2 regions of the Cellvibrio sp. BR genome follow, and region 2 is predicted to be linked to the other one. Evidence: predicted binding sites of a transcription regulator. Region 2 holds the regulator's gene; the other holds the start of a gene.
What was found. The regulator LexA, encoded in region 2, represses DNA repair genes until DNA is damaged. The targets are predictions, from matches to a motif close to ACTGTNTNTANANACAGT.

Region 1: the regulator LexA is predicted to act here: its motif matches at 1,801-1,818, upstream of recN (DNA repair protein RecN).

What each region holds. Positions count from the first base shown of each region.
Region 1 covers NZ_JH668200.1:886,304-891,387, forward strand. The annotation lists gene recN (DNA repair protein RecN) at 61-1,728, opposite strand; gene O59_RS03675 (methyl-accepting chemotaxis protein) at 1,869-3,488, opposite strand; gene grpE (nucleotide exchange factor GrpE) at 3,927-4,499, shown strand; gene dnaK (molecular chaperone DnaK) at 4,732-5,084, shown strand, end outside.
Region 2 covers NZ_JH668201.1:347,518-352,601, forward strand. The annotation lists gene fadB (fatty acid oxidation complex subunit alpha FadB) at 1-122, shown strand, start outside; gene fadA (acetyl-CoA C-acyltransferase FadA) at 135-1,313, shown strand; gene O59_RS06720 (hypothetical protein) at 1,494-2,912, shown strand; gene O59_RS06725 (hypothetical protein) at 3,015-3,281, shown strand; gene O59_RS06730 (cell division inhibitor SulA) at 3,329-3,736, opposite strand; gene lexA (transcriptional repressor LexA) at 3,729-4,331, opposite strand; gene O59_RS06740 (DUF2845 domain-containing protein) at 4,417-4,773, opposite strand; gene O59_RS06745 (SDR family oxidoreductase) at 4,833-5,084, opposite strand, start outside.

The sequences.
Region 1 (5,084 bases), on a different contig from region 2:
GCGCAGTGCATAGCGCCCTTTTTTATTTGCTCACAGTTTGCTGACCGCTGGTTAATACCCTTAAAAACTCAGCATTTCACGAGCATGGGCGATGGATTGATCGGTAATTTTCAAGCCGCCCAGCATGCGTGCAATTTCCTCCACTTTGCTATCGCCCGCTAATTCCACCAGGGTGGATTCCGCGCTTTTTTTGCTCGCGGTTTTCACTACCTGCAAATGCTGGTGGCCCTTGCTTGCCACCTGCGCCAAGTGGGTTACACAAATCACTTGCCCGCGCTCACCCAGCTGACGCAATAGTTGGCCCACGACATCACCGGTGGCACCGCCGATGCCGACATCGACTTCATCGAATACCAGTGTGGGCGTCGCGGAGGTTTTGGCGGTAATCACCTGAATGGCGAGGCTGATGCGCGAGAGTTCGCCGCCCGAGGCAATTTTTGCCAGCGGGCGCGGCGCTTGGCCGGGGTTGGTGCTGATTAAAAACTCCACCTCTTCCAAACCATTGGGGCCGGGTTTGTCGGTCAGTGGTAATAAGCTAATGGTGAGCTTGGCATTTTCCATTGCCAGTAATTTGAGTTGTTCATTAACCTGTTTGGCCAGTGTTGCGCCGGCTTTGGTGCGTTTGGCTGATAGCTGCTCGGCCAGTTGGCGATAGGCTTTTTCCGCCTGCTCCACTTGCTGTGCCAATTGATCCAGCTTGGCATCGCCGCCTTGCAGTTGTTCCAGTTCGGCGCTGAGTTTATCGATAAATGACGGTAGTGCTTCCGGCTGGATGCGGTGCTTGCGCGCTATGTCGTAAATTGCTGAGAGGCGGTCTTCCACCACCGTCAAACGCGCAGGATCGAGGTTAAAGGTATCGATATGGCGCTCAATTTCGTGTTGCGCTTCTTCCACTTGAATCTGCGCGCTGGTGAGTAACTCTTCGGCCGCCTGCAATGCGGTGGATTTTTCCGGCAGGCTGCGCAAAATATGCAGTGCGCGATGCAGGTTTACGCTCAAACCCTGTTCGTCATCGCCACAAAACGCGGCGAGTTGCTGGCTGCCGCGCAAAATTTCTTCGGCGTTGGACAGGCTGCGCTGCTCCGCTTCGAGCTTGGCGAGTTCACCTTGCTGTAAACCCAGCTGTTCCAGTTCGTTAAATTGATAGCTAAGCAATTGGAAGCGTGCGCTCACATCGGCGGCGTTATCGCGCAGGTTAATAAAATGCTCTAACCGGCTGTGCCACTCGCGAAAGGCGAGGCGCACCTGTTTGGCTAATTCGGTTTGGCCGGCAAATTCATCCACCAGGCGGCGATGGGTATCTTTTACCAACAGCGATTGATGCTCATGTTGGCTGTGAATATCAATCAGCATTTCACCCAGCGCACGCAGTTGCTGCAGCGTCGCCGGTTGACCGTTGATATAGGCTTTGGATTTGCCATCGGCATTGATTACCCGGCGCAGCAAACACTCGTGCGGATTATCGCTCTGCTGCAAATCGTGGCTTTGTAGCCACTCCTGTGCTGCGGGGATTTGGCTGGTATCAAAACTGGCGCAGATATCGGCGCGGCTGGCACCCGTGCGCACGCGCTCGCCATCGGCTTTATCACCCAGCGCCTGCCCGAGTGCATCGAGCATGATGGATTTACCCGCCCCCGTTTCGCCGGTAATCACGGTCATACCGGGTTTGATGTCCAGATCCAGTTGATCGACCAGCGTAAAGTTTTGGATATTCAGGTGAGTCAGCATCAGCGCCTCGCAAATCCGGCAGCGGCGATGAAGTGCGCCACTAAAAAAGCCAGACATTATGGTGAATAATTGTCTGGCTATATATACAGTATTTGCGCAGGCGGCGGCAAGTGGGGGGAGCGATAAGCCGTTCCGGAATGCTAGAGGCGGAAACCTTCCAATTGGCGGCTCAGTTCGTCGGAGGCGTCGCGAATTTGTTGGGACGCCAGCAGCGTACCGCGCGCAGCATCTTTGGTGCCCAGCGATGACTGCTCGACCTGGCTTACATACTCCAGAATCAAACTGCTCGCCTGTACATGTTCGATGAGTGAGTTGCCAATGTGCGCGACCATCTTGGCGACTTCATCAGTCTCCTGCCGCACGCTCTCCACAATTTCACCGCCCTGACGGGTTTGGCCTATGCCATCTTTTAACTGCACCACCATGTCATCCATATTTTGTTTGGCGACGCGGCTGGAGTTCTGCACAGCGGTAATGGTCTCGCCAATTTCGCTGGTGGCTTGGGTGGTGCGCTGCGCGAGCTGGCGCACTTCGTCGGCCACTACCGCAAAACCGCGCCCCTGTTCACCCGCGCGCGCCGCTTCAATCGCGGCGTTCAGTGCGAGCAAATTGGTTTGGTTGGCGACTTCGCTAATCACCGAAATCACTGCAGAAATGCTGTTAATCCGCGCCGCGAGGTCATCAATACTGGTTTGGGTTTGGGTCACGCTGTTGTCGATTTCAACAAAACTTTTTACCGCACTGGAAATCAATTTTTGCCCCTGGTTGGCGGTTTTGGAGGCGTGATCGGTTTGGTTAGTGGCAATTTTTGCCTGCTGCATGGCGTCCTTGGTTTGCAGATTAAATTCTTCCGCAGAAGACGCGATTTTGATGGTATTGGCGCTCTGGTCTTCAGCCATGGCGGTACTGGTTTCAGCTTTATGGACTATGTCATCGCTAATCGCATGCAGGCGCGCGACCATGTGCGAAATGCTGCCGATCATCTCGCGCAAGGCATGGCGCATTTTCACTACCGAACCATAAATACTGTCCTCTGCTGCGCGACGTACATTGCGCTCAGTCAGGTCGCCGTTGGCAACGGCGCGCACCAGCGCCAGCACTTCTTTTAATTCCGCGCCCAAACCGTTATCCAGCTTGCGCGCAAACAGCACCACGGGAACCACAATAATCAGCATCACCAGTAAACAAATGGTCAGTTGCCATTTGGCGGTTTCCCAAAAGCGCGCGTTGACTTCGTTAAAGCCAATGCCAGTGCCCACTACCCAATTCCAGCGCGGTGAGAGTTTGGCAATAGACAATTTATTTTCGATGGAGCCATCGGCCTGACGTTGGGTCCATTTATAACGCGCTGTTTGACCGCGCGATTTTTCCACCGCTTTTTGCAGGATCTCACCCACACTGCGGCCATTGCCATCCTTAAATTCATGGAAGCTGGTGCCGTGAATTTGCGGGTCGAGCGGTGCGGCGACAAAATTCAATTTTTCATCGGCGACGTACACATACTCGGACTTGTGATAGATGTTGTTGCGCAGCAAATCCGTCGCAATTTTTTTGGCTTGCTCATCGCTTAGTTCGCCGCGCGCGGCCAGCTGTTCCATCTGGATCACCGTCGCATAGGTGCTATTCAGTAACTGCTCCACACGCGCTTCATTATCCTGATTATTGGAATAGCGCAGGGTAAATAGCCCAATCAACATTATCCCCAGCAGGCCGAGCAGGATTTGGGCGGAGACAATCCAGATTTTGACGCGTAATGACATGGGGCCTCCGAAGGCGGCTAAGTTGTGATCAGATGGATTGACAGTAGCCGCATGAGACAACGTTGTCAATGGTGGTCGCAAGGTATTTTCAGGTGGCTGTGTTTTTTGGTGGGCCTTGGTTATTAAGGCTATGAAAAGGCGTCAAAAACCGCATAAAAGTGGGGATATGCACAGAATCTGGGCGTAATAGACGACGATCAAAACAATGATTTGTGCGCCATGATGGTGCTTTCAGGGTGGCGTCAATTCTGGCAATCCGTAGTTAGGGTCAATTGCCGCCAGCAGGGGGGGTGGCAAAAACTTCGCCGCACTTTGCTTGAATCTGCCCACCTCAGCCCCATATAGCCTGCACTGGACACCGACGCCTGTGCTGTGGCCATTATTGCGGAGCCTGCTCCATTGCCGAGAACTCCGCCCAACTGATCATTGGAGAACACTGTGTCAACTCAAGATTATTCCGATATTCAACAAGCAACCGAGCAGCAAGCGCAGGAAACTGCCGAGGCTCAAGGTCAACCCGAGGCCAATGCCGAGCTGAGTATTGAAACCCTGCAAGCGCAACTCGCCACTTTGGCTACGGCTTATGAGTCAGCCAAAGAGCAATCCCTGCGCGCGCAGGCGGATGCGCAAAATGCGCGTCGTCGCGCCGAGCAAGATGTGGAAAAAGCGCATAAGTTTGGTTTGGAAAAAATGGTCAACGACCTGTTGCCCGTAGTGGATAACCTGGAGCGTGCATTGGCGAGTATCGATCCGGCCAATGAAGCTTTTGCTGCGTTTATTGAAGGTATTCAGCTCACCCATAAATCCTTTGTGGATGCACTGCTCCGTCATCAAGTGGCGGTAGTGAACCCTGAAGGTGAACCTTTTGATCCGAATTTACATCAAGCGGTTTCTGCAGTTCCCAACCCTGACGTAGAGCCCAATACTGTGCTCAACTGCTTCCAAAAAGGTTACACCCTGCATGGTCGTTTAGTGCGTCCGGCGATGGTAGTCGTGTCCAAGGCACCTTGATTTTTTTTGGATATCCGCAGGAAGTGTAAGGATTTTTTTGGCGCTGCACTTGAATTCATCGCGTTGGCGCCAATATAGGAAACAACTACCGGCAAAAGCATAAATCCACGGCGATTGGTGCTGATCCAGCCAGTAAATAACCGACTTTTAAGTTAACAATTCGGCGCAGGTCACGCACATACCAGCCAGTGATCACGCGCCCGGCAACACATAGATTTTTAGGAGCAACACCATGGGCAAAATTATCGGCATCGACTTGGGTACTACCAACTCTTGCGTATCTGTACTCGAAGGCGGCAAACCAAAAGTGATCGAAAACGCCGAAGGCGATCGCACTACGCCGTCGATCATTGCGTTCACCAACGACGATGAAATTCTGGTGGGTCAATCTGCCAAGCGTCAATCAGTCACTAACCCGCACAATACGTTGTACGCGGTTAAGCGTTTGATCGGCCGTAAATTCAAAGACGATGTGGTGCAAAAAGACATCTCCATGGTGCCGTATAAAATTGTTGCCGCCGACAACGGCGATGCATGGGTAGAAGTGAAAGGCGATAAAAAAGCACCGCCACAAATTTCTGCTGA
Region 2 (5,084 bases):
ATTCCATTGGCGCCCAGACATTCTGTGATATGGCGGCAAAATTCAGTGCGCTCGGTGCGCTTTATCAAGCACCGGATAGCCTTAAAGCCAAAGCGGCCAACAACCAAAAATTTTACGGCTAAGGAGTCAGAATAATGAGCTTACAACCACGCGATGCCGTTATCGTCGATTACGCACGTAGCGCTATGGGGCGCTCCAAAAATGGCTGCTTCCGCAATGTGCGCGCTGACGATATTTCCGCGGCAATCATTAAAGGGTTGCTTGCGCGCAACCCACAGCTGGACCCCAATACTATTGATGATTTGCTTTGGGGTTGTGTTATGCAGCGCGAAGAGCAAGCATTTAACGTAGCCCGCAATATTTTGTTATTGGCCGGATTGCCGCACACAATTCCAGCACAAACTATCAATCGCTTGTGCGGTTCTTCTATGTCAGCGTTGCACACCGCCACAGTCAATATCCGTGCTGGCCAAGGTGATGTGTATTTAATCGGTGGTGTTGAACACATGGGGCATTTGCCCATGTATGAATCGGTCAGTATTAACCCCTTATTGGGTTTGTCGGTTGCGAAAGCGGCGGGCAATATGGGGATGACAGCGGAATACCTGGCGTTGTTGCACGGCATCAACCGTCAGCAAATGGACGAATTTGGTGTGCGTTCCCATCTGTTGGCTGCTAAGGCCCGTGACCAGGGTAAATTTGATCGCGAGATTATTGCGGTTAACGGTCACAATGCCGATGGTTTTTTGATGGCGGTGAATCAGGATGAAACCATTCGCCCTGACACTACTTATGAAGCGCTAGCCAAATTGCCGCCGGTTTTTGACCCTAAAAATGGTCAGGTCACAGCAGGTACATCTTCACAAATGAGTGATGGTGCATCAGTCATGCTGGTCATGTCTGCCGAGCGCGCCAAATCGCTTGGGCTCAAGCCTATCGCTAAAGTTGTCTCTATGGGGCTTGCCGGGGTTGATCCGTCAATTATGGGTTACGGCCCTGTACCATCCACAGAGAAGGCATTGAAAGCGGTCAATCTGACCATCGATGATATTGATGCCGTAGAGTTGAACGAGGCTTTTGCTGCCCAGGCATTACCGGTGTTGAAGGATCTCAAGTTACTCGACGCTATGAACGACAAGGTAAATTTACACGGTGGCGCGATTGCTTTGGGGCACCCCTTTGGTTGCTCCGGTACTCGTATCACTGGGTCATTGCTGACGGTAATGCAAGATCGCGATTTAACCATGGGTGTTTCAACCATGTGTATTGGTTTGGGACAGGGCATTACTACCGTGTTGGAACGACTCAACTAATCACAGGGTCTGTATTCAGGTTGCTTTGGTGCCAAGGCAATCTTGATATCCAAAGGTCGGCTTAATGCCGGCCTTTTTTATATGTACACAAATGTAATCCCTATTGTTTTGCCAGCAAGAAATTACACTGCTCTGATAAACTAGATTCTATTTTTCGGTTAACCCATCAAAGAGACAGGTTTGATTCTTCTTACTCTGGATAAAAATACAACACCGGACAGGTGTTTGGCCCAGCGCATAAAGTCGTGGCAGGACCCTGCAGATAAAACCAGCGTTGATATATTTGCTGTGCGTTTTGTCCATGATGCAAATTACCTTGCCGGGCAACCGCAACAGGATTTGCTCGCGTTGATTTCGATCTCGTTGTCAAATCACCAGTCGGTTATTCCCGACGTCAGTATCAGTATCTTTCCTTGCTCCAGTGATCGTCTTCATGAAGTGGAATTGGTGCCTGCCAATGTTGAGTCAATGGTTCGTTATTGTCGCGAGCAGGGTTTCCCGCTAGTTCGGATCTCGTCCCCCCTATTATTGGAGCCGGTTTATATCCCCAAGCCTTGGGGGCAAGAAATTTGGTATACCGGTATTGAAACGCGCGGGCAGGCCCGAGTGATAGGGGATGGGGGGAGCTTACCTTTACCCTGGGTGATGGAGTTCTTGCGCGATCAACTGGCAATGACCGTTGCCGAGCAACTGATTCTTCTCAAAGTCCTCGATCCACTTGCGGATGAACGCTATGGCGATCTGTATTTTGAGTTGCACGAGCAGAAGCAGGAAGTTTACGTCGTCACTCATGTTGATAAGTGTGCATGGCCAGATGGGCGTGGTTCCATTCAGCTTGGCTTTGATCCCGCCATGCGAGCGCAGTATCTGACATGGAATGCATTTAAAGACGCATATCGTAAAGCGGTGAAGGACTACGAAAAAACACGGCGAGCAATTGATGCGGTACTCGATCAAAAAAAGCAGGAGCTGGGTATCCCATTGGATCAACCAGTTGCTGTAGATCAATTAAAGTTATGGGTTAAGCAGCTCTCGCAAGATATTGAATATAAAGATTTAGTAGTTCGTGAGCAGGATTTGAAAGATGCGATGGATCGTTTTATTGCACATCTACCGCTCTCGATTGGCGATGTGGTTGCTGTACCAAGATTGGTACCGCATGCACTTCAGCACGGTGTGCGGGTCGTAGAATTCCAGACGCCGGTTTATGAGCGAAAGATTCTTAGTTTCGGCCAAAAGGTTCTTACTCAGCAGCATTGGGACACGGATGAGGCCTTGAGCCTGGTCGATATCAATGCTGAGCATTTGCTTCCACCGGTCATAGTTTATGAGAGCGACGATATTCAGATTCAGCGCATCGTTAACTTCGATGAATTTGAAGTACGCCGGATTGCCTTGAATGGTATTCATCACTTTGATGTTGAGCGCTATTGCTTGTTAATGGTGTTGGAAGGAGACGTAATTATTGGTGATGATGCCGCTGCTGCCACATTGGCTAGCGGTGATGTGGCACTAATTCCTGCTAACACCCATGCTGGCCACAGGCTTAAAAGTTCTGCCGGTTGCTTGTTATTGCAGGCAATCCCTCGCGTGGGTTGATATTTTTCAAGTACAACGCCTGATAAATGGCTGGTAAATAGGCTTCCATAACATTGGGTGTTAGAATGCGCGCCCTTTTCTTGCGTCAATAACGGGAACCCTATGTCTTCCTTTTATGAAATTGTTGAGCTGACGAATGGCGATGTTGCCTTGCAACGCGCAGATAGCGAGACTAATGAGCCCTTGGTAACAATTCGTTTTTCGCAGGAATCTCTGGCATTTCTGGGAGAGGAAAAGTTCATGGTCGCCAAAGCGATGATTGAAGCGGGAATGGATGTAGCAGGGGAAATTGCAGATCAGCAGGCAGAAGCCCAATTGGATGATAATTTTAGTGAATTATCCGAGCTGGAAAAAATGATGCTGCATTGATTAAGCGAGGTTGTTATCGTCCTTGATCTCCATTATTCAACTTGAATTTATCTAACACGTAGCAGCAACCCCTGACATTGACCTTTTGCTGCTGCCGTCTCCAGCTGTGACAGCTCCTTATCACTTAATTTCCCAGGACTGGATATAACCGTGTGGCTGTTGCCAGCAGACAGTGCCTCCCAGGTTATCCACAACAGAGCCTGTGGATCTTGCGCATGAATAACGCGGATAAAGCGAGTATTTACGCCGTAGGATTCAAGCAAATCCCTACTGATATTGTGCGGTGCGATCCAGGTAATCCAGCGGTCACTGGCGCTATTGCTTAAAAATGCAATCATGGGCAATAGCAGGGCGAGCTGTTCTGGCGAGTCGCTGGTTAATACCAGCTCGGTGACACCGCTGGCAGTTTTCTGGTTGGGGGTATGTTGGGGTATAACACGAGCGATATTAGTCACGGCGAATTACTCCTACGCTTAAACCTTCAATACTGAATTCCTGGTCGCGGGTATCAACCAGAATGACATCGAAATCGGGGTTCTCTGGCCATAACTCAACTTGTGCGCGGTTACCTGCACGCTTGAATCGTTTTACTGTGACTTCTTCACCAATACGGGCGACAACGATTTGGCCATTGCGTGCCTGATCAGTTTTATGTACTGCGAGTAAGTCACCATCAAGAATGCCGGCATCTTTCATGCTCATGCCATGCACTCGCAGAAAGAAGTCAGCGCTGGGCGAAAAGAAGCTGGTGGGAATGTTGCAGTAATCTTCAATATGTTCTTGTGCAAGGATCGGGTTGCCTGCAGCAACTCGTCCGATAATAGGAATGCCCGCTTGCAATTCAGGTAATTTAATACCGCGCGATGCGCCGGGGATAATTTCGATTGCCCCTTTGCGAGCAAGCGCTTTGATATGTTCTTCGGCAGCATTTGCTGACTTAAAACCTAAGATACGTGCGATTTCGGCGCGGGTAGGTGGATAACCGGTTTCATCCGCATAACTGCGGATCAATTGCAGTACCTGTTCCTGTCGGGGCGTTAAGTCAAACATAGTGCACTCCTGGGTCTGTTTATCTGTACAGTGTCTGTGATTATATACAGTAAATCAGCTTGTGCAATAGTTTTTCAAACTGCTGTTATTTCACCCTGTTGCCATAGCGAATGTTGCGCAATTCGCCCTGAGTAAAATACAGATGGGTCATAAATTTGCCTTTGCCTGGGTTGTAGGTCCAGATCTCGACTTCCGTGCAGGTTTGAATGGCGACATTGTTTTGAATGTTGTTGTTGCCGTTTTGAACACCTTGTGGAGTGGTGATTGCGGCGGAGGGCTCGCAGTAGCTATCGGTCATCAGTGGCTCACCACACAGTTCGATAATATCCGCTTTTGTATCGCCCGCACTGGCGAGTTGACCATTGCAGCGAAGGGAATCGGCATTCGCGGTGGTTGCTAGTAAAGCGGTGCATAAAATGAATGGAGCGGTATATTTGGCCATCGTTTTTCCCCCGTTATAGATATTGTTAATTTAATTCTCATGACTGAATCGAAAATGAATTAACCGCCTATTTTGAGCAGAAGTTTATCCAGCAAACGATTAGGCAGAATTCGCTTCATTACACCAACGAGGTAAGTGGGGAAGGTGACGTAATAACGTGCTTGTGGACGAGGTGACTCGAGGGCATGTTTAAGCCGTTTAATAACAGCCGCTGGTTCCAGGGTGAAGGGGGTGTTGGTTTCTGCTTTGCCCAGGCGATTGATTGCCTTTGCGTAAATATCCCGGTGGCGGCTTTGTTCGGTGTCGATGTT